DNA from 3 places in the Arthrobacter sp. BG3 genome. Region 2 is predicted to be linked to each of the others. Evidence: predicted binding sites of a transcription regulator. Region 2 holds the regulator's gene; each other region holds the start of a gene.
The links. The regulator HrcA, encoded in region 2, represses chaperone genes, less so after heat shock. The targets are predictions, from matches to a motif close to TTNGCACTCGNNNNNNNCGAGTGCNAA.
Positions count from the first base shown of each region.

Region 1 (7,611 bases), 860 kb from region 2:
AGCTGAGGGTCATCAGGAACGCCGAGATCAGCAGGAAGATGTCAACCCCGCCGGACACACGCCCGAGCCACACGTGGTAGGTGACCACCATCAGGACCGCGAGCGCCCGGAGGCCCTGGACTTCGGGACGGTAGTCCGGTTTGGGGCGCGTTTGAGCATCCGCCGCCGCAGTCTGCGGGGTGGCCATGGTTCGCTCGTTCGACACTCGTGACCCTTCAGGCCGGTTTCCAAAGCCTCAATGTTACCGAGCCGTATTTTTCCTGGCCAATCACAGAAGCGCGGGAGCCGTCCCGCCGGCGGCGATCTGCGTCCCCGGAGGCTACCCTGTAACGAGCCAGAGGAGGCCGCATCGTGATCGCACAGCTGCGCATTTGTGTCCCGGAAAAGTTGTCCGCCGCCGTCGTGGACTGCTGCACCGGCGAGCTTGGCGTCGCGGAAGTTTCGCGGCAGCGCGGCACGTCCGTCCTTCCGCCCGGGGACATCATCCACGTCCTGCTGGCACGGGAATCGGTGGAGCGGCTCCTGGAGAAACTCCAGGCCCTGAATGTCCAGGAACACGGCTCGGTCTCGGTCAGCATGCCGGAGCTGGTGCTCTCCGACCGGGCCGACAAAGCCACCGCCGAGGCCCCCGGCGAGGGCGCGGATGCCGTGATCTGGGACGAGGTGTCACGGCAGACGGGCGAAGACTCCCGCCTCACCTGGAGCTATCTGGCCTTCCTGATTCTGGCGACCCAGCTGGCAGCCATCGGGATCGTCACGGATTCCACCATCGCCATTGTCGGGGCCATGGCCGTGGGGCCGGAATTCGGCCCGCTGGCGGCCCTGGCCGTGGCTCTTGTGCGGCGGCAATGGCCGCTGGGACGCAGTGCTGCCCTGGCGCTCGGCATCGGCTTCCCCGTGGCCATGCTGGCGGCAGCCCTCACGGCGTGGCTGTCCGTGCCGCTGGGCCTCTTTCCCCCGGACGTGCTCGAGCGCGGCTCCGCCGTCGAGTTCATCTATCATCCGGGGCCCTATTCACTGATCGTTGCCGTGCTGGCCGGGACTGCCGGGATGCTGTCCGTGATCAGCCGGCGGTCCGCTGCGCTGGTCGGGGTCTTCATCTCCGTGACGACGGTGCCGGCCGCGGGGTTCGTGGCGGTGGCGCTGGTCCTGGGCGAGTACCAGAAGGCGGCCGGCTCGGCCCTCCAGCTGGGAGTGAACCTGGTGGGAATCGTGGCCGCCGCGGTTGCCGTCCTGGTCTTTTACCGGGTGGTCACCAAGCGCCTGCCGCGGGGCGCCTCCCTGCGGCTGCGCCGGAAGGCCCTGCGCTCCGGGAGCTGATCCGTGCCGTCGGGGCCACACACAACGAAAGACCGGAGCAGCTGGTGCTGGTCCGGTCTTTCGTCTAGCTGGTCCTGGTGGGCCTTAGTGCTGGTGGCCCGCGTGCTGGTCATCGTCGGCAGGCTTCTCGACCACGAGGGTTTCCGTGGTGAGCACCAGTGCCGCGATGGAAGCCGCGTTGCGGAGGGCCGCACGCGTCACCTTCACGGGGTCGATGACGCCGGCAGCGATCAGGTCTTCGTATTCGCCGGTCTTGGCGTTGAAGCCCTGGTTGTTGGCGGATTCGGCCACCTTGGCGACGACGACGTAGCCGTCGAAGCCGGCGTTCTGGGCGATCCAGCGCAGCGGCTGGGTCAGTGCCCGGCGGACGATGCCGACAGCAGCAGCCGCGTCACCTTCGAGGGCCTGGACGGCAGGATCCTCGTCGAGCGCCTTGAGGGCGTGGATGAGGGCGGCGCCGCCGCCGGCCACGATGCCTTCTTCAAGGGCAGCGCGGGTCGAGGACACTGCGTCCTCGATGCGGTGCTTCTTTTCCTTCAGCTCGACCTCGGTGGCAGCGCCAACCTTGATCACGCCGATGCCGCCGGCCAGCTTGGCCAGGCGTTCCTGGAGCTTTTCCTTGTCCCAGTCGGAGTCGGTGCGGGTCAGCTCGGCGCGCAGCTGGGAAACCCGGGCTGCGACGTCCTCTGCCGAACCGGCGCCGTCAACGATCGTGGTGTTGTCCTTGGTGACGGTGATGCGGCGTGCGGTGCCGAGCACCTCAAGGCCAACCGTGTCCAGGCTGAGGCCCAGTTCCGGCGAGACAACCTGTGCGCCCGTGAGGGTGGCGATGTCCTGCAGCATGGCCTTGCGGCGGTCACCGAAGCCCGGTGCCTTGACGGCAACGACGTTCAGGGTGCCACGGATGCGGTTGACGATCAGCGTGGACAATGCCTCGCCGTCGACGTCCTCGGCGATGATGAACAGCGGCTTGGAGCTCTGCAGCGCCTTTTCCAGCAGCGGCAGGAAGTCCTGGACGGAGGAGATCTTGCCTTGGTTGATCAGGATCAGGGCGTCTTCGAGGACAGCTTCCTGGCGTTCCGCGTCGGTGACGAAGTACGGGGACAGGTAGCCCTTGTCGAACTGCATGCCCTCGGTGAGGACCAGCTCGGTCTGCGTGGTGGAGGATTCCTCGATGGTGATCACACCATCCTTGCCGACCTTGTCGAACGCCTCGGCCAGCAGTTCGCCGATCTCGTCGCTCTGGGCGGAGATGGAGGCGACGTTGGCGACCTGGGTGCCTTCGACCGGGCGGGCATTTTCGAGCAGGCGGGCGGCGATGGCCTCGACGGAGACCTCGATGCCGCGCTTGATCTGGCCCGGTGCGGCGCCGGCCGCAACGTTGCGGAGGCCTTCCTTGACGAGGGCCTGTGCCAGCACCGTGGCGGTGGTGGTGCCGTCGCCGGCGACGTCGTTGGTCTTGGTGGCGACCTCCTTGGCAAGCTGCGCGCCAAGGTTCTCGTACGGGTCGTCCAGCTCGACTTCACGGGCGATGGTGACGCCATCGTTGGTGATTGTGGGGGCGCCCCACTTCTTGTCCAGCACGACGTTGCGGCCGCGGGGGCCAAGCGTCACCTTGACCGTGTTGGCGAGCTTATCAATGCCGGCTTCAAGCGACCGGCGGGCAGCGTCGTTAAACGCAAGCTGCTTTGCCATGGTTTTGTCCTTTCAAGACAGAACCCCGCGCAACTGACCCGTCAGAGAGGGGTCGGCGGCGCGGGGTCCAAGAGAGTTACTTTACGACGATCGCCAGGACGTCGCGGGCGGACAGCACGAGGTACTCGGTGCCGCCGGTCTTGACTTCAGTTCCGCCGTACTTGGAGTAGATCACAACGTCGCCGATGGCGACGTCGATCGGAACGCGGTTGCCGTTGTCGTCAAAGCGGCCGGGGCCTACTGCAACAACTTCGCCTTCCTGCGGCTTTTCCTGCGCGGAGTCCGGGATAACCAGGCCGGAAGCCGTGGTCTGCTCGGCTTCGAGCGGGCGGACAACAATACGATCCTCAAGAGGCTTAATAGAGACCGACAATGACCTCTCCTTTTCGTCAGCAAATTCGTGGACATTAAAGCTGTGGGGCCAAGGCGTACAGACCGTCGTCGCGGTGCCGGCAGCAGCCTGGCTGATAAAGCTTCAGGTGTTAGCACCCTCCTAGGGAGAGTGCTAAGCAAGACTCTATGTAAGGAGTTAGCACTCGGTCAAGGCGAGTGCCAGATTTATGTCCCCGGCGAACGCTGCGCCGCTGCCGGATCAGCGTCCGCCGAGGTCCTCGAAGTCGACGTCCTCACCGGTGTCCCCGTCATCTTCGCCGGCGTCGTTCCGGTGCCGGTAGATCACCAGGGCTCCCGCCGCGGCCAGGGCAGCGCCCATGACCAGGAAGGCGATGCCGCCGGCGCGGACCCCGGCGTAGTTCTCGCGGATGGCCTTGGCCTCGTCGGTGGCGTCCGTGACGGACTTGCCGCCGACGGAGTAGACGGTGGCGTTGAAGGAGTCCAGCAGGAAGATGATCACCAGCAGGGCCAGGCAGACGACGACGATGATGCCGCCGGCGATAAGCGCGGGCCGGGCGTAGCGGGCGAGTCCCTGGCGGGCCGGGCGGCCGCCGTCGGCGTCCTGCTGTGCGGCGCCGTCGTCCGGGTAGCTTTCGTCCATGCCGCCGTTTGCCGTACCGCTGTCATCCATGCCGTCAACCCTATCGGGCGCAAGCTCCGGCGGCGCCCTGAACTAGGCTTGATTCCATGGCTGACGCACCGCAGGACCAGATCGCCCCGCTCCTCAACCCCGAAGGCTGGGAGCTGCTGGCGTCACTTGGCCCGTACCGGGAGGATGAGGCGTTCCGCCTCAACGCCTCCCTCCGGAAGGCCGGCCACTCCCCCGAGCTCGTTTCGGCCGTGCTCACCCAGTCGCGGCTGCGGACCAAGGCCGAGGCCAAGTTCGGCGAGTTCGCCCGGCAGATGATCTTCACCCAGGCTGGCCTGGAGCAGGCCACCCGGCTGACCGTGGCGGCACGGCACGCGCAACGCTTCGCGGAAGCCGGCGTGCAGCACGTGGCGGACCTTGGCTGCGGCCTCGGCGCCGACGCGATGGCGCTCGCCTCGCTGGACCTCCAGGTCACGGCCGTGGAAATGGACGAGACGACGGCCGCCTGCGCCACGATGAACCTGATCCCGTTCCGGAACGCCACGGTGGTCCATTCCGACGCGACCACAGTGGCCCTGGACGGGATCGACGGCGTCTGGCTGGACCCGGCCCGCCGGACCACCTCGACCTCGGGGACAAAACGGCTCTGGGATCCGGAGGATTTCTCCCCGCCGCTGTCCTTCGCCGAGTCCCTTGCCGGAGCCGGCCTGGCCGTGGGTGTGAAGATGGGCCCGGGCATGCCGCACGATTCGGTTCCCAAGGACTGCGAGGCCCAGTGGGTTTCGGTGGGCGGGGCCGTCACCGAGGTGGGGCTGTGGTTCAACGCGGTCCGGCGTCCGGGGATCCGGCGGGCGGCGCTGCTGCTCGGCCCCGCGGGCGCGGCGGAACTCACCAGCGCCGAGGACTTCGACGGCGGTCCGGTCGCCCCGGTGGGGCCCGTCGAGGGGTACCTCTACGAGCCCGACGGCGCCATTATCCGGGCGGGCCTGGTGGCCGACGTCGCCCTCCTGCTGGGCGGGCACCTCGTGGACGAACACATCGCCTACATCTGCGCCCCGGACCTGCAGGACACCCCCCTTGCCCGGGCCTACAAGGTCCTGGACGTGATGCCATACAACGTCAAGGCGCTCAAGGCGTGGGTGAAGGACCAGGGCATCGGGGTGCTGGACATCAAGAAGCGCGGCACTTCGGTGACCCCGGAGGAACTGCGCAAACAGCTCCTCCCGGCAGGGAAGAATAAGAGCAAAAAAACGGCCACCCTGGTCCTCACCAGGATCGGCGAGGAGCGGGTGGCCATTTCGGTGCAGCCGGTTTAAGGCACGCCGCCGGACGGCGGCGTGCCGGGCTTCCGGATTACCAGAGGCTACTGGTTACCGGAGGCTACTGGTTACCGGAGGCTACTGGGCCCGCATGAAGTCCTCGGCGGCGCGGACCTGCTCCTCGGTGGGCCGGATGCCGGTGTACAGCACAAACTGCTCCAGCGCCTGGATGGTCGCCACCTCGGCACCGGTGATCACGGTCTTCCCGGCCGCCCGGCCGGCCTTGATCAGCGGGGTCTCGGCCGGCAGCGCGACGACGTCGAACACCACCTTCGCGGCGTCCACCGTTTCCTGCGGGAAGGACAGGGAGTCCGCGTCGGGCCCGCCCGCCATGCCAACAGGCGTGACGTTGATGATCATGTCGGCCGTCAGGGACGGACCGGCGTCGGCGCGCCAGGCGAAACCATAGAGCCCGGCGAGCGCCCGCCCGGCCTCCTCGTTGCGGGCGATCACGGTGACATCCCGGAACCCGGCGTCGCGCAGCGCCGCGGCCGTCGCCTTCGCCATCCCCCCGGCGCCCTTGAGCAGCACCGAGTAGGAGGCAGGCACGGCGTTGCGCTGCAGCAGCTGCTCGATCGCGGTGTAGTCGGTGTTGTAGGCGGTGAGCGTGCCGCCGTCGTTGACGATCGTGTTGACCGAGTCGATAGCTTTCGCGGACGGGTCCATCACATCCACGAGCGCGATGACGTCCTCCTTGTACGGCATCGACACGGCGCAGCCGCGGATTCCGAGGCCGCGCACGCCAGCGATCGCCTGCGCGAGGTCGGTCGGGGCAAAGGCCTTGTAGATCCAGTTCAGGCCGAGCTGTTCGTACAGGTGGTTGTGGAAGCGCGTCCCGTTGTTGCTCGGTCGGGCCGAGAGCGAGATGCAGAGGGTCATGTCTTTATTCAGGATGGGCACCACTCCATTAAACGCCAGGCGGCCCCCCGCCGCCCCGCTCCCGGACGCCGTGCCGCGATCCGAGCAGTTTTGTGAACACTTTCACGTTTCCGCTGCCGTCCGGCCACGGGCTGCAGGCCGCCCCTGCACTAGACTTGAGCCACTGTTGCCTCGCCAACTGTCCGGCGAGTCCGCCCATGACGAAAGCCGGCCGGGGCATGGAAACGGACAGCACAACAATGAAAGGACCACATGAAGATTGATTTCGCTTCATCCAGGCAATCAACTCTTGGTGTGGAATGGGAACTTGCCCTCGTGGACGCCGAAACCGGGGAGCTTGCCTCCGTGGCCAAGGAAGTCCTCCGCGGCGTCGCCGCACGGCATCCCGAACTGAACGAGGACGACGAGCACCCGCACATCAAGCAGGAGCTGCTGTTGAACACGGTGGAGCTCGTCACCGGCATCTGCAACACCGTGGCCGAGGCCAAAGCGGACCTGAGCAGCTCCCTCGCCGCCGTCCGTGACGTCACGGATCCGATGGGCGTCGAGATCTTCTGCGCCGGCAGCCACCCCTTCAGCCCCCCGCAGCTGCAGCCGGTGACGGACAAGGAGCGCTACGCCAAGCTCATTGATCGCACCCAGTGGTGGGGCCGGCAGATGGTGATCTACGGCGTCCACGTGCATGTGGGCCTGGACAGCCGGGACAAGGTCCTCCCCGTCCTGGACGGCCTGGTGAACTACTTCCCGCAGTTCCAGGCGCTCTCCGCCTCCAGCCCGTTCTGGGGCGGCGAGGACACCGGGTACGCCTCGCAGCGTGCACTGATGTTCCAGCAGCTGCCCACCGCCGGGCTGCCCTTCCAGTTCGCCAGCTGGGAGGACTTCGAGTCCTACGCCCAGGACATGTTCACCACCGGGGTGATCGACTCACTTTCCGAAATCCGCTGGGACATCCGGCCCGTCCCGCATTTCGGCACCATCGAGATGCGCATTTGCGACGGCCTGGCCTCGCTCGAGGAAGTCGGCGCCATCGCCGCCCTGACGCAGTGCCTCGTCGACGAGTTCTCCACCACGCTGGACAACGGCGGGACCATCCCCACCATGCCGCCCTGGCATGTGCAGGAGAACAAATGGCGGGCGGCCCGTTACGGCCTGGACGCCATCATCATCCTCGACGCCGCGGGCAACGAACAGCTCGTCACCGACCACATCCGCGAGACCGTCGCCCGGCTGGAACCCGTGGCCGTGAAGCTGGACTGCGTCGCCGAACTGGCCGACGTCCTGAAGATCATCGAGCGCGGCGCAGGGTACCAGCGGCAGCGGCGCGTGGCGGCGGAGCACAACGGCGACCTGCGCGCCGTCGTCCTGGACCTGGTTCAGCAGATGCGCAAGGGCCCCGAAGCCTAGTCCCGCTTTCGC
Region 1 is NZ_CM155270.1:3,230,044-3,237,654, reverse strand. It holds gene AC1MFL_RS14585 (acyltransferase family protein) at 1-187, opposite strand, end outside; gene AC1MFL_RS14580 (DUF389 domain-containing protein) at 352-1,320, shown strand; gene groL (chaperonin GroEL) at 1,405-3,015, opposite strand; gene groES (co-chaperone GroES) at 3,092-3,388, opposite strand; gene AC1MFL_RS14565 (hypothetical protein) at 3,608-4,039, opposite strand; gene AC1MFL_RS14560 (THUMP-like domain-containing protein) at 4,096-5,313, shown strand; gene AC1MFL_RS14555 (shikimate 5-dehydrogenase) at 5,395-6,216, opposite strand; gene AC1MFL_RS14550 (glutamate--cysteine ligase) at 6,448-7,599, shown strand.
Region 1: a site for HrcA is predicted at 3,545-3,571, ahead of groES (co-chaperone GroES). Genes of this name have one in related genera too.

Region 2 (7,611 bases):
GAGGCCGGACAATCGGGTGCCTTCAGCCTGTCGGTCAATCTGGCGCCGGGCAACTACGAGGTGCGGGTTTCCCAGTTTGAGGACGGCAACCCGGCCGAGGATTTGAACGTCGACACCCGCGGGTTCACGGTTAAGTAACCGGCTAAGTAACCGGCTGGCTGGCTGGCCGGCTCGCTTCGCAGCTGCCGGGCCGGCGCGGCAGCCGCTACCAGCGGCCCAGGATGTCGCTGGCGAGGACCGTTGCCGCCGGACCGGCCGTGGAAGAGCGCAGCACGTGGTTCCCCAGCAGGGCCGTCACTGCACCGGCGTCGCAGAGCCTGGTGACTTCCCGGGGGCTGATGCCCCCCTCGGGGCCCACGATCAGCAGCACCTCGCGTCCCCCGTCTGCTTCACCGGCCGGCAGGGCACCCCGCCAGGCCTCCAGCACCTGCCGCAGTGGCCGCACGGCGTCCTCGTGCAGGATGACGGCGAGATCGGCAGCGGCCACTGCCGCCTGCAGCCCGGCGCCGTCAACGGCCGGGCGGACCTCCGGGATCCAGGCCCGGCGCGCCTGCTTGGCGGCGGCCGTGACGACGGACTGCCACTTGGCGTGGGCCTTGGCCGCGCGCTCCGCCTTCCAGCGGACAATCGACCGTTCCGCCTGCCAGGGCACGACGGCGTCGATCCCCAGTTCCGTGGCGGTTTCGGCGGCGAGTTCGTCCCGGTCCCCTTTCGCGAGGGCCTGGACCAGGACGAGCCGGACCCCGGGCCGGGGCTCCTCGGAAAGCCCGGAGCATTCCACCGTCAGTTCGTTGGGCGCGACGGCGGTTATGGTGCCGGTCAGCCTCTTGCCGGCACCGTCGGCGATGTCCACACCCTCCCCCACGGCGAGGCGCTTGACCGTGACCGCGTGGCGGGCCTCGGGTCCGTCAAGGACGAAGACGTCACCGGGAGCCAGCCCGTCCAGGCTGCCGGGGGAAGCGAAGAAGACCGGGTTGCTCACCGCTACAGGTTACCGAGCCGGTCCCGAAGCTTCGAGAAGACCCCGCCGCTCGCGGCGAGTTTGCCCTCCGTGAACTGTTCGCCGCGCAGCTTCGCGAGCTGGCGGAGCAGGTCCTCCTGGGCTGCGTCGAGCTTGGCGGGGGTGTCCACCTGCAGGTGGACCTTGAGGTCGCCGCGGCCGTAGCCGCGCAGGTGGGTGACGCCCAGACCGCGGAGGGTGATGACCTCGCCGGACTGCGTGCCGGCCTTGACATCGATCTCCTGCCGGCCGTCGAAGGTTTCGAGGGTGACCTCGGTACCCAGTGCGGCGGCCGTCATGGGGATGTTGAGGCTGGCGTGCAGGTCATCGCCGTCGCGGACGTAGGTGGCGTCGCTGTTGACCCGGATCTCCACATAAAGGTCGCCCGCGGGTCCGCCGGCGGGTCCGGCCTCGCCCTGGCCGGAGAGCTGGATGCGGGTGCCGGTGGCGACGCCGGCGGGAACCTTAACCGTCAGGGAACGCCGGCTGCGGATCCGGCCCTGTCCGGCGCATTCGTTGCAGGGATCCTTGATGACGGTGCCGAAGCCACCGCAGGAACCGCAGGGGGCCGCCGTCATGACCTGGCCGAGGATGGAGCGCACGGCGCGCTGGACCTGGCCGCTGCCGCCGCAGATGTCGCAACGTTCCGGGTGGCTGCCTTCCTGGCAGCAGGAGCCCTCGCAGGTGGGGCAGGTGACGGCCGTGTCGACTTCGAGTTTCTTGTTGACCCCGAAGACGGCGTCGCGCAACTCGATCCGGACGCTGATCAGGGCGTCCTGGCCGCGGCGGACCCGGGAGGCCGGGCCGGACTGGCCGCCGGCGCCGAAGAACGTGTCGAAAATATCCTGGAACGCGAAGCCCTGGCCGGCGTAGCTGCCGCCGCCGAAGCCGTTGTCGGTGCCGTTTTCGTTGCCCGTGGTGTCGTAGATCCGCCGCTTCTGCGGATCGGACAGCACCTCGTAAGCGTGCGTGACCGCCTTGAAACGGTCCGAGGCGTCATCCCCGGGATTGACATCCGGGTGCAGGTTCCGTGCCAGTTTGCGGTAGGCCTTCTTGATCTCTTCGCCCGTGGCTTCACGGGAGACTCCAAGAACGTCGTAGTGGCTGCTCAAAGTTTGTATCTCTTCCTGGTTGTACTGCCGGTTAGGGGCAAGAAGTCATTTGGGGGTGGGCGTGCGGTGCTTAGCTGCCGGTGCCGGACGGTTGGCCGCGGTCCGTCACGGGCCCAGAATCCTGGACAGGTAACGGGCCACTGCCCGGACGGCGGCCATGGTGGTCGGATAGTCCATCCGGGTAGGGCCGAGGACACCGACTTTCGCGGTGGCGTCCGGTCCGTAGCCGGTCGCGACCACCGAGGCCTCCGCGAGCCCGTCGTACGGGTTCTCCCGGCCGATGCTGACCGTCACGCCCCGCGGGTCCGCGGCCATGTCGCCCAGCAGGCGGAGCATGACCACCTGCTCCTCGAGGGCTTCCAGGACCGGGCCGATGCTCAGCGGGAAGTCCACGTTGGAGCGGGCCAGGTTCGCGGTGCCGGCCATGACCATACGCTCCTCGCGGCTGCTGGCGGCCAGCGCTTCCAGGCCGCGGGCCAGCGCCTGGGCGTCGGCGCGCCGGGCCGGCGGGCAGGTGGCAAGGACAGACTTCAGCGATTGCCCCAGCAGGTTCAGGGGTGTCCCGGAGAGGCCGCCGAGGAACCGCGTCCGCAGATCGGACAGCGCTTCCTCGGGAAGGTCCTGTCCCACGTCAATGACCCGCTGTTCCACCTTGCCGGTGTCCGCAATCAGCACCGCGAGCACCTTGCGCGGCGCCAGCAGGACGAATTCGATGTGCCGCACCCTGGCCCGGCTGAGGTGGGGATACTGCACGACGGCAACCTGGTGGGTCAGCTGCGACAGCAGCCGGACCGTCCTGTCCAGGACGTCGTCGAGATCGTCGGAGCCCTCCAGCAGGGCCTGGATGGCGCGGCGTTCCGCCGGTGAGAGCGGCTTGACCGCCGAAATCTGGTCCACGAAGAGCCGGTAGCCCTTGTCGGTGGGAATACGCCCGGCGCTGGTATGCGGCGCCGTAATGAGGCCCTCATCTTCCAGGGCCGCCATGTCGTTGCGGATCGTGGCGCTGGACACGCCAAGGTGGTGCCGCTCGACAAGGGCCTTGGAGCCGACGGGTTCCCGCGAATGGACGTAGTCCTCCACGATGGCGCGCAGCACTTCAAGTTTGCGCGGTTCGCTCACGTTCCACCTCCATTCGACTGTCCGCATCCGATGCCGCCATTCGCCGGCCGCTCCGGATACGCTTTTATTAGCACTCGACATGCCTAAGTGCTAACCAGTCTAATATGAGTCGCCGCGTTGTTAGCATTGGATTCGCTCCAGGCGTTCTTCCCGGGGCTGGTGTTTTCGGGCACAGCCCGCCGCAGCAATCCGAGTGCAAAGCAGTGTGTAAACCGATGTCGTACCAGAACTGGGGCCCGCAGGACCTGTCCGCCCCTGCCAAGGCCCAACTGCCCGAGGTGCCCGTGGAGCGCGGAATGGTGCTCGAGGATGTGCAGTCCGGCTGGGTCGGTGCTGTCACCCGGGTGGAGAAGTCCGGCGGCATGCACGTCGTCGCCCTGGAGGACCGCCGCGGCAAGTCCCGGTCCTTCCGGCTCGGCTTCGGTTTCCTGCTGGAGGGACAGCCGATCCGGCTGATGCCGCCAGCGCCCCGGGCCGCCGCGGCGGCCGCAGGAACACGCACCGCCTCCGGTTCCGTCCGGGTGGAGGGCCAGCGCGCGCAGGTCGCCAAAGCAAGCCGGATCTGGGTGGAAGGCAAACACGACGCCGAACTCGTCGAGAGGGTCTGGGGTGACGATCTCCGGGTGGAGGGCATCGTCGTCGAGCCGCTGCACGGCATTGACGACCTCGCCGGCGCTGTGGCCGCCTTCCGGCCCGGCCCCGGGCGCCGGCTCGGCGTGCTGGTGGACCACCTCGTGCCGGATTCCAAGGAGTCCCGGATTGCCCGGGCCGTGATGGCCTCCCCCGGGGCCGCCGGGAACGTGCTGATCGTGGGCCACCCCTACGTTGACGTCTGGCAGGCGATCCGGCCCGCCGTGCTGGGAATCGAGAAGTGGCCGGTCATCCCCCGTGGCATGGACTGGAAGACCGGCATCCTGACGGCGTTCGGCTGGCCGCACAGCACCAAGGAGGACATCGGCCTGGGCTGGCAGAAGCTCCTGGGTGCGGTGCGCAGCTATGCGGATCTGGAGCCCTCCCTGCTGGGGCGGGTGGAAGAGGTCATCGACTTCCTGACCGTTCCCTGAGGCGGGCATCCGCGGTCCGCCCGCCAGCGGGCCGATCCCTCATTCCGCGCCCGAGCAAGTATTCTTGGTACGGCGGCTGTGCTCCAGGCGCAGCCCTGGCAATTCCAGGCACCAACGCACCAGCGCAATCCGAAGGACGACACCGTGGCAGATGACGCACGCGAACACACTGGCAACCAGGCCGGCCATGGCCAGCCTCCGTACCACGGCGTTCCCGCAAATGCACTGCCGCTGACAGCAAACGAGGACCGGCAGTGGGCCACGCTGGCACACTTCGGCGGTATCCTGGGCTGCGTTCCGTCGCTGCTGATTTACCTGATCTTCAAGGACCGCGGCCCGTTCACGGCGCAGGAGTCCAAGGAAGCCCTCAATTTCACGCTGCCGCCCACGATTGCGGCCCTGCTGTGCAACCTGCTGGTCTTCGTGCCGGTGGTGGGCAACATCTTCGCCGTCCTGGCCACGGTCATCTGGATTGCCGTGACGTGCTTCTCGGTGGCGGCAGGCATCCACGTCAACCGCGGCCAGCCGCACCGCTACGAGTTCAACCTTCGCTGGATCAAGTAGGACGGCGCGAGCCGGGACGCCGCCGGTGAGCGGGTCCGCTTCCGAGCCAGGAAGTCGTCTATTGTTGCGAAAATGGTCATTCTTGCTGTAGCCGCTTGGGTCCTGACGGTCGTGATCGCACTACTTGGTGTGAGCGCCGGTTCCACCATCTGGTTCTACATGGAGCCGGTGGCCGATACAGTGCCTGATCCGGCAAGCTTCTACGTCGCCGCTGCGGCCGGCCTCATGGCGCTGTTCCTTAGCTTCGTGCTCAGCGTCGGCGTGACTGTCCAGGCAGTCCGGTGCCACGCAGGCCGAAACGCCCGCTCCGCCTGAGTACATCCATCGCGCTTCCGGGGGTTCAACGAAGGTCAGCAGAGGCTGCATGCCCGGCGGCCCATCCCGGTGGAGAGCCGGTGCTTGCAGCGGTGGTTTAGGGCAGACTGGTGGCGTGAACGGAATCCGGTGGGTGCTGCATGTCGATCTCGACCAGTTCATCGCGGCGGTCGAGGTGCTCCGGCGGCCGGAGCTTGCGGGCAGGCCGATCATTGTCGGCGGTCGGGGCGGCCCCATGGAACGGGCTGTGGTTTCGACCGCATCCTACGAAGCCAGGGCGTTCGGTGTGGGTTCCGGAATGCCTTTACGCATTGCGGCCCGGAAAGTGCCCGACGCTGTGATCCTTCCCGTCGATCAGGAGGCTTACCTCGCGGCGTCCGAAACAGTTATGGCTACCCTGCGCGCGCAGCCCGGCGCCACCGTGCAGGTGCTGGGTTGGGATGAGGCTTTTGTAGGCATTGAGACAGAGAATCCGGAAGCCTACGCCCGGCAGGTGCACGCCGCTGTCCTGGAGCGGACGCAGTTGCACTGCAGCGTGGGCATCGGCGACACCCTCGTCCGGGCCAAGGTCGCCACCGGGTTCGGCAAGCCGGCCGGCGTCTTCCGTCTCACGGCCGGGAACTGGCTCGACGTCATGGGCAGCCGGCCCACCAGGGAACTGTGGGGCGTCGGAACCAAGGTGTCGGCCCGGCTGGCCAAACTCGGCATCAAAACAGTCGCCGAGCTCGCCGCGGCCGACCCCCGGGACCTGGTCCCTGAGTTCGGCCCCAGGATGGGTCCTTGGTACGCGAAACTCGGACGCGGGGACGGCGCCAGCGTTGTGGAGGCCACCCCGTGGGTTGCCCGCGGGCACAGCCGGGAGACCACCTTCCTGCGGGACCTGACCGAGCCCGCCCAGGTGGACGACGCCGTGCGGGAGTTGACGGCGCGTGTCGTTGAGGATGTTGTGGCCGAAGGACGGCCCGTGGTGGGGCTGACCCTCAAGGTCCGGTACGCACCGTTCGTCACCACAACCCACGGGCGGAAGATTCCCGAGACATCCGACCGGAACGAAATCCTCGCGCAGGCCTTGGACCTCGCCGCCGGAATCGATGCGGGCCGTCCCATCCGACTCCTGGGCGTGCGCGCCGAAATGGCAATGCCCGACGATGCCCGAAAGGGACATACGCCGACGCGTGGCGGCTGGTGACGGCGTCGGTCGTCTTAAACGTCCTCGTAGGAAGCACCCCTCAGGAACTCAGGAACTCAGGGATGAGAGGGAAGGAATTCTGGGACCCAGCGCTACTGACCCTGTCCGCGGCCGCCTACGTCCGGGTGACGTTCTTCTTTTTCCCGAACCCCTTGACGCCCGCCGGACAGGCCTTTAAGAACGGCCAGAATACTCACGGCCGATCCTGGAGCGCTATGGTTTGCTGACCGATCCGGGAACGGCCGTTGGACTTCTGCACCCACTCCAGCGACAGTGACTTCCCGACTTTGTCAGCATTGAAGACTAATCAGCCAATGGCCATCAAGAACATTTCTATGGGGTTCCCCCCACTGTGGCAGCTAGACGGCTCGGTTGTGTCGGGCGAAGGTCAGGTGGATGACACCGCTGGGTGAGGGTGCTGCCTCGATGTGGAAACGTTGCTCGAGTCCTTCGAGGCCGTCCCAGAGTCGTTCGCCACGTCCGAGAAAGATCGGGATAAGAACGATGTGCATCTGGTCGATCAGGTCGGCATCGAGGAACCGGCGGATCGTGGTGACGCCGCCGCCGATTCGCACGTCGAGGCCGCCGGCGAGGTCGCGTGCCTGTTCGAGCGCCTCGGCGGGTTCGGCGTCCACAAAGTGGAAGGTAGTGCCGCCGTTCATAGTCAGTGGCGGGCGTGAATGGTGGGTGAGGACGATCACCGGGGTGTGGAATGGCGGGTTGTTGCCCCACCAGCCCTGCCACTCCTCGTCGGCCCACGGGCCGCGCTGAGGCCCGAACTTGTTGCGGCCCATGATCTCCACCCCAATGCCGGAGGCCCATCGGCTTGCGAAGGTTTCGTCTATGCCGCTGGAACCATCCTCCTCCTCGCCGTGGAGCCCCATCTGCTTGAAAGTGTGCGTCGGAAGAGCCCACTCGACCAGGCGCATCCCGGCGTGCCCGAAAGGTGCGTCCAGCTCCTGCCCCTCACCAGTACCGAATCCGTCGAGCGAGACGGAGAAGTTGTGAACGCGAACGAGTGACATCGGGCTCCTTGGTCATGGTCGGGCGTTGGAGGCGGCACGCGAAACGGTCAGCCTCAACCGCTTGCAGTCTGCACCCGCTGCGCCGACCGTAGCGCAGGCAGCTGGTTACCTGCAAGCAGTCCGGGGAGATGCGTGGTGCTGGAGCCGCAGTCGAACTTATGCCCGCTCATCCACCTTTGAGGTGTTTGGTGACCGGTGAAGCCTCCTGGTGCAGCGTGATGTG
Region 2 is NZ_CM155270.1:4,092,760-4,100,370, reverse strand. It holds gene AC1MFL_RS18510 (GerMN domain-containing protein) at 1-138, shown strand, start outside; gene AC1MFL_RS18505 (16S rRNA (uracil(1498)-N(3))-methyltransferase) at 206-982, opposite strand; gene dnaJ (molecular chaperone DnaJ) at 985-2,112, opposite strand; gene hrcA (heat-inducible transcriptional repressor HrcA) at 2,218-3,231, opposite strand; gene AC1MFL_RS18490 (DUF3097 domain-containing protein) at 3,447-4,295, shown strand; gene AC1MFL_RS18485 (DUF4870 domain-containing protein) at 4,440-4,859, shown strand; gene AC1MFL_RS18480 (hypothetical protein) at 4,932-5,174, shown strand; gene AC1MFL_RS18475 (DNA polymerase IV) at 5,290-6,363, shown strand; gene AC1MFL_RS18470 (dihydrofolate reductase family protein) at 6,723-7,388, opposite strand.

Region 3 (7,611 bases), 1.8 Mb from region 2:
GGTCGGGTTCGTCGAAGAGTGTCGGCTCCCCGAACATCTCCTGCTGGCCGGACGGCACCGGCACCTGCGGCGCCGGATGCGCGGCGGCGGGTGCTGCCTGGGCTGCGGGAGCAAGGACGCCGGCAGCGGCGCCGAACCCGGGACCCTGGCGCACGGCAACACCCTGCTGGTAGGCCGTGGCGGCAGCCCTGGCGCGGTCATCGGCCGCCTCGTTCAGGTCATGCCCGGCGTGGCCGCGCACCCATTCGAATTTATATTTGCGCCCCACCAGCGCCTGGTCGATCTCCTTTAGGAGCTCAACGTTCATGACGGGTTTGCCGTCGGACTTGCGCCAGCCTTTACGCTTCCAGCCCGGCATCCACTTGGTGACGGAGTTGATGACGTACTGGCTGTCGCACAGGATGTGCAGGTCCTCGCCCGGCATGTGTGCGGTGGAGCGGAACAGGTCCAGCACGGCCATCAGCTCGCCCATGTTGTTGGTGCCGTGCGGCCATCCGCCGGCCCGCCAGCAGTCATCGTTCACGTACCAGGCCCATCCGGCCGGGCCGGGATTTCCTAAAGCCGAACCGTCGGCTGCTGCTGTAATCGTCACTGCACCATCCTGCCAGACCCCCGCCGCCGTTGACGCCCGTGCGGACGGTGACCGGGGGTGCCGGTGGTCTGGTGTGCGCCGGACGGAGCCCGGACAGGGGCTGGGCGGAGGGGGTTAACGCCGACGGCGGCCCCACCCGAAGGAGGGACCGCCGTCGTTGAACTGTACGTTCAGGGCTGGACTATTCAGCGCCGGAAGCCGGGTGGTTAGAAACCGCCCATGCCTCCCATGCCGCCCATGTCGTCGCCGCCGCCCATGGCCGGGGAGTTCTTCTCCGGCTTGTCGGCCACAACGGCCTCGGTGGTGAGGAACAGGCCGGCAATGGACGCCGCGTTCTGCAGGGCAGAGCGGGTGACCTTGACCGGGTCGTTGATGCCGGCAGCCAGCAGGTCGACGTATTCGCCGGTGGCTGCGTTCAGGCCGTGGCCTGCAGGCAGGCCGCGGACCTTGTCGACGACGACGCCCGGCTCGAGGCCGGCGTTGAAGGCGATCTGCTTCAGCGGGGCGTCGATGGCAACGCGGACGATGTTCGCACCGGTTGCCTCGTCGCCTTCGAGCTGCAGGTTGGCGAATGCCTTGGCACCGGCCTGGATCAGGGCAACGCCACCGCCGGCGACGATGCCCTCTTCGACAGCAGCCTTGGCGTTGCGGACAGCGTCCTCAATGCGGTGCTTGCGTTCCTTGAGCTCAACTTCGGTTGCGGCACCGGCCTTGATGACTGCAACGCCGCCGGCCAGCTTGGCCAGGCGCTCCTGCAGCTTCTCGCGGTCGTAGTCCGAATCGGAGTTTTCGATCTCGGCGCGGATCTGGGAAACGCGGCCGGCAATCTGGTCAGCGTCACCTGCACCCTCGACGATGGTGGTCTCATCCTTGGTGACAACGACCTTGCGGGCGCGGCCCAGGAGTTCAAGTCCGGCGGTCTCAAGCTTGAGGCCGACTTCCTCGGAGATGACCTGGCCACCGGTCAGGATGGCGATGTCAGCGAGCTGCGCCTTGCGGCGGTCGCCGAAGCCCGGGGCCTTGACGGCGACGGACTTGAAGGTGCCACGGATCTTGTTGACGATCAGGGTGGCCAGGGCCTCGCCCTCGATGTCTTCGGCGATGATCAGCAGCGGCTTGGACGACTGCATGACCTTCTCGAGGACCGCAACCAGTTCCTTGACGTTGGAGATCTTGGAGTTGACGATCAGGATGTACGGATCCTCAAGGACCGTTTCCTGGCGCTCGGCGTCGGTGACGAAGTAAGCGGAGATGTAGCCCTTGTCGAAGCGCATGCCTTCGGTGAGTTCCAGCTCCAGGCCGAAGGTGTTCGACTCCTCGACGGTGATGACGCCTTCCTTGCCGACCTTATCCAGGGCCTCGGCAATCAGTGCGCCAATCTCGTTGTCACCGGCAGAGATGGACGCGGTGGCGGCAATCTCTTCCTTGGTTTCGATTTCCTTGGCGGAGGCCAGGAGCTCGCGGGTGACGGCTTCGACAGCCTTCTCGATGCCGCGCTTGAGGGACAGGGGATCAGCGCCGGCCGCGACGTTGCGCAGGCCTTCCTTGACCAGGGCCTGAGCCAGCACGGTAGCGGTGGTGGTTCCGTCGCCAGCGACGTCGTCCGTCTTCTTGGCAACTTCCTTGACCAGCTCGGCGCCGATCTTCTCGTAAGGATCGTCCAGCTCGATCTCCTTGGCGATGGAAACACCATCGTTGGTGATCGTGGGGGCGCCCCACTTCTTTTCGAGGACGACGTTGCGTCCACGCGGGCCGAGGGTGACCTTGACGGCGTCGGCGAGGATGTTCAGGCCCCGCTCAAGACCGCGGCGTGCCTCTTCATCAAATGCAATGATCTTGGCCATAACGGCAGTAGTCCTTTCGGGACAGTCGTTAAGAATGAACCTTTGCTGCGGTGCCCGCGACGGACGATCCTTGCCCGGCGGCCTCTGTATGCCGCTGGGCCAGGGATCTCACCCCAGCCAGGTGTTTCTTCGCTCCCGGATCGGCTGCTGCAACTTCGCGGCCGGGCGAACCGGGCGTCGTTTTAGCAGTCAATACGCGGGAGTGCTAACTCAATAATTAGCACTCCCCCGGGGAGAGTGCAAGCAGCGGGCGTACCGGGATGCGCCGCACCGGCCTGCTGGCGGCCCGCCGGAGGACGCAATACGCTACGGGCGATTAACTGCCGCCGCTGCTGGCCGTTTCGCTGCCGCTCATGGTTGCCCGGTTGTCCGCCCCGTAGGTATAGACAACGTAGTTTGCGGCGCTGACGTCACCGTTGGAATCGAAGCCGATCCGCCCGGACTCGCCGTCGTAGTCAGGGCGCTTGCCCGCCCGGATGGCGTCGAGGCACTCCTGGTAGCTCTTGCAAACTGCGGCTTCGCCGGCGGCTCCGGCACCCCCGGACGACTGGGCCTTGCCGCCCGAGACGGCAATCAGGCCCGCCGCAACCGAGGTTCCGGCGTCGTCCTGGGCTGCGGCGGCGGCAATGGCTGCGAGGTTGACGGCGTCGTACGTCTCGGCGGCGAAGGTCATGTCCTTCAGTCCCGGATCGACGGAGACCAGCCCGGACTGGAATGCTGCGGAGGCAAAGGTTCCGGGAAGGATCCCGCGTGCACCGTCGAGGGCACTGGAGCCCAAGCCGGAACCGTACTGGCTGACCGCGCCGTCGCTGAGGATGAGCTTCTTTCCGGCAAGGCCCGCGTTGTTCAGCTCGGCGATGGCGCCTTGGGCGCCAGTGCGGGAGACCAGCACGACGGCGTCCGGGGCTGCCGCCTTCGCAGCAGCGGCCGCCTGCTGTGCCTGTCCCGGGGCGAAACCGGCGACGGTGACGGGTCCGAGGCCGGAGGCCTTGGCCGCCGCGGCGACCGCGTTGGACACGTCCTTGCCGTAGCTGCCCTCCTCGTAGACGACGGCGACGGTTGCCGCACCGTTGTCCCTGGCGAGTTTGACGAGGACGGAGGCCTGCGCGATATCCGCTGCCGAGGTACGGAAGTAGTAGCCGTTGCTCTGGTAGCTGCTGAGCCCGCTGGCGGTGTTTGCGGGGGAAATCATGGCGATTCTGGCGGCGGCGAGGACATCAATGGCGGCGGGGGCCCGGCTGGAATCCGTCGGGCCGATGACGACGTCGGCTTTGGCCGCCACGAGTGCCTTCGCCTGCGCGGCGGTGTCTGTGCTGATGGTCTCGGGGAGCAACTCCACCGGTTTGCCCTTGTGGCCGCCCGCCGCGTTGATTTCCTTGACGGCGAGCTTCGCTGCGGCCAGCTGGGGGGCATTGAGGAAGTTCTGCGGGCCGGTGTTGTCGAGGATCAGCCCGATCCTCAGGGTGCCGTCGCCGCTGGCGTCGGCCGTCTCCACGCGGGCGCCGCCTGTCGGTCCCAGGCACGCAGTCATGGTCAGCGTCGCCACAGCTGCCACTGCTGCGGCGCGGCCCAGCCGCAAAGCACCGGCCCGGCGTCCGGCGGCGCTGACGGCGGCCTGCTGGACGCAGTCAGTTTCAGCGGCATCGTTCTTGGCAGCGTTGTTCTTGGAAGGGGCCTGCGACCCAGCGGCGGCAAAGGTCACGGGGCGGGCCGGACGCTTTCGGCCTGCGGGCCCTTTTCGCCTTCGCCGACTTCGAGTTCAACGCGCTGGCCCTCGTCCAGGGCGCGGTAGCCCTCCCCTGCGATGGCCGACCAGTGCACAAAGACGTCCGCCCCGGAATCGTCCACGGTGATGAAGCCGTAGCCCTTTTCGGCGTTGAACCATTTGACGGTTCCCAATGCCATTGGTGTCCACACTTTCAGTCGGCTTACGGGGCGGCGCACCACAGCGTGCGCCGCGGACTGCAAAATGCACACGCAGTCCGCAAAATACTGTACCCACAGCCTCCGGCCGGAGCGCAGGGCGCAGGCGGCTTGGACGGTTTGGGCGGCTAATAGTTACTCAGGCGTAACCGGGAGGGACTACCGGAAGCCCGGCGCCAGCACTACGACCAGCGGCAGCTGGAATTCGGCCGAGTCAACCACCGTCGGAATGCCCAGGAGTTTTCCGAGGGCTTCAGCGTTGCCCTTTTGCACCGCGCCGCTGTAGAAAACGACGGAACGCTGCTGGGGCGCGCCGCCCCAGTTTCCGGTCGAGCCTACCGTCCAGCCGGCGGTAGTGACGGTCCCGCCCACCCGGTTCGCCAGGCCCGCGGTTGAGGTGGCGTTGAAGACCGCCACGGGCTGTGTCTTGTCGACAGCGGCGGCCGCGGCGGGGGTGGTGGCCGTGGCGGGCGTCTCGCTGGCTACCGGGACGGCTGCCGGGCTTGTTGTCGGGCTGGCCGACGCCGGGCTGGAGGCTGCGGGGCTCGAGGCTGTCGGGGCGGAGGATGCGGCGGCGCTGCTGCCGCCCTGTTCGGCCGATACCGCCTGGGTGGTTCCGGCGGAGGCGAACCCGAGCTTCGGCAGGAACAGGAAGGCCACGAGGCCGACGGCCAGGGCTGCAGCGCCAACGGCAAGGATGGGACCCAGACGGCGCCGTCGCCCGGATTCGGCGGCTGCGCGGTGGACACCCTGACGTGTGGAGGTCTCCGGGACCCGATCAAATTCATCCCGAGCGTATTTGGTCATGGTAAAACGACGTCCTTGCATATTTCTGACGATTGCCTACGCCGGCATCCGCGCGGGAGTCCGCGCGTCCGGTTGTGCTTTACGCGTCTGAGCCCAAGCGGCGGGCGGTGCGCGCACGTTGGCGTGACGTACGTAGTCTACGCAATCTCTTCACCAACATGGGATCGTGGGCCAGCGCATCCTCGGTGTCGATGAGGGCGTTGAGAATCTGGTAGTAGTGCGTCGCGGAGAGGTCGAAGAGCTCCCGGATGGCCTGTTCCTTGGCTCCGGCGTACTTCCACCACTGCCGTTCCAGCGCCAGCATTTGCTGGTCCCGGCTGCCCAGCGGCGACTCGGGGCTCGTCCCGGCGGAAACTGATTCCGCCGAAGAAAGGTGTTCTTGCGCTTGTTCGGCCACGACACACTCCCTGGCTGGATCCGGTGAAAAGTCTTCCCCCATGCTACGGGCGAATAACAGGGTTGTCATTTGGCACCCTGCGAGAATGGGCCCTGTGCACACCTCCGACCCGCCTGATTCCGATGCCCTGTTCGAGCTGGAGCCCTCACCCGCCGAAGCGGTCGGCTTCGCTGAGCTGGCACTGCGGCCCTTGCCTGAACTTGTGGCCCCCGACTGGGCCGAGGCGCTGGTCCCGGTGGAAGGGCAGCTGCGCGATGTCCTGGCGTTCCTGGGCCGGGAAGTCGCGGAGGGCAACGCGATCCTGCCGGCGCCGTCGAACGTCCTCCGGGCGTTCCGGCAACCGCTGTCCGCAGTCAGGATACTGATAGTGGGCCAGGACCCCTATCCGACGCCCGGCCATGCCGTCGGGCTGTCCTTCGCCGTGGACGGCGCCACGCGTCCCATTCCGCGCAGCCTCGCGAACATCTACAAGGAACTCGACGCCGATCTGGGTCTTCCGCCTCGGGTCCACGGGGATCTCAGCCGTTGGGCTGACCAGGGGGTACTGCTGCTCAACCGGGTCCTCAGCGTCCGGGCAGGGGAGGCAGGTTCGCACCGGAACAAGGGATGGGAGCCCATTACGGCGGCGGCTATCAGCGCCGTGGCGAACCGCGTCAGAGCCGACGGCACCCCCGCGCCGCTGGTGGCAATCCTCTGGGGCAAGGATGCGGGGGCCGTGCAGCCGTTGCTGGGCTCCACGCCGGTGATCGCCAGCGCCCATCCGAGTCCGCTGTCGGCCGCGCGCGGGTTCTTCGGCTCCCGGCCCTTCAGCCGCGCCAATACGCTGCTCCGAGAGCAGGGGGACGGCACGGTGGATTGGGAACTGCCGCCGCTTCCCTAACCGGCTTCACAGTCGGGGTCCCGCCCAGGCTTCTTGGCTAGGCTTAGCTCCATGACCTCAGTTCCCGCCGCCACCTCGGCCACCCGGAAATCACGCCCGCAGACCACCCTCACGGTGCTGCGCCGCGAGCAGCTCTCGCCCCATATGGTCCGGATCGTTGCCGGCGGCCCGGGCTTCGCCGGCTACGTCAACAACGCCTTCGTGGACCGGTACGTCAAGATCGTGTTCCCCCAGCCCGGTGTCAGCTACGGGGAGCCGCTGGATCTCTGGGAGATCCGCGAGTCCATGCCGCGGGATCAGTGGCCGCACACCCGGACTTACACCGTGCGCTGGGTCGACGAGGCAGCGGCAGAGCTTGCCATCGACTTCGTGATCCACGGCGACGAAGGCCTCGCCGGGCCCTGGGCCGCGTCCGCCCGACCCGGGGACACTCTGATCTTCACCGGCCCTGGGGGCGGCTACAACCCCGATCCGGCGGCGGACTGGTACCTGTTTGCGGGCGACGAGTCCGCGCTGCCGGCCATCGGCGCCGCCATCGAGTCCCTGCCCGCGGACGCCCGCGGCCTGGCCTTCCTCGAGGTGGACGGCTCCGCCGACATCCAGGGCATCGTCGCGCCGGCCGGTGTGGAGCTGCGCTGGATCTTCCGCGACGGGGTGCCGGCCGGGGACAGCGGGCTGCTGGTCACGGCAGTGCGCGACGCCTCCTGGCCGGACGGCCGGGTGCAGGTCTTTGCGCACGGCGAGCGTGGCTACATGAAGGGCCTGCGGGAGGTGCTTTACGCGCAGCGGAGGCTGGAGCGCTCCCAGGTCTCCCTGTCCGGATACTGGGCGAAGGGCCGCGTGGAGGACGATTTCCAGGCCGAGAAGAAGCTCCCGATCGGGACGATCTAACGGCGCACGGTCCAACGAGCCCACGAACTAGCGGTCCAACGGCCCCGCGGCGCACGAGCCAAAGGTCCACGAGCTATCGGCCTATCGGCGCCGCGCCCGCCGTCGTTCGTTGCTGGCCAGGCCGTGCGTCAGGGGACGGGCGAGCGTGTCACCGAGCACGATGCCTGCCGCGACCCCCATCACGATGGCCCCGGCATTCAGCATGCCCCCGGCTCCCAGCAGGATCTCCGATTCCTCAATCGTCAATACATACATGGACCGGAATATGGTGAGTCCG
Region 3 is NZ_CM155270.1:1,384,383-1,391,993, forward strand. It holds gene AC1MFL_RS06070 (RNase H family protein) at 1-592, opposite strand, end outside; gene groL (chaperonin GroEL) at 799-2,436, opposite strand; gene AC1MFL_RS06080 (ABC transporter substrate-binding protein) at 2,753-3,967, opposite strand; gene AC1MFL_RS06085 (cold-shock protein) at 4,135-4,341, opposite strand; gene AC1MFL_RS06090 (LytR C-terminal domain-containing protein) at 4,519-5,166, opposite strand; gene AC1MFL_RS06095 (DUF3263 domain-containing protein) at 5,246-5,563, opposite strand; gene AC1MFL_RS06100 (uracil-DNA glycosylase) at 5,649-6,443, shown strand; gene AC1MFL_RS06105 (siderophore-interacting protein) at 6,495-7,334, shown strand; gene AC1MFL_RS06110 (threonine/serine exporter family protein) at 7,416-7,611, opposite strand, start outside.
Region 3: a site for HrcA is predicted at 2,619-2,645, ahead of groL (chaperonin GroEL). Genes of this name have one in related genera too.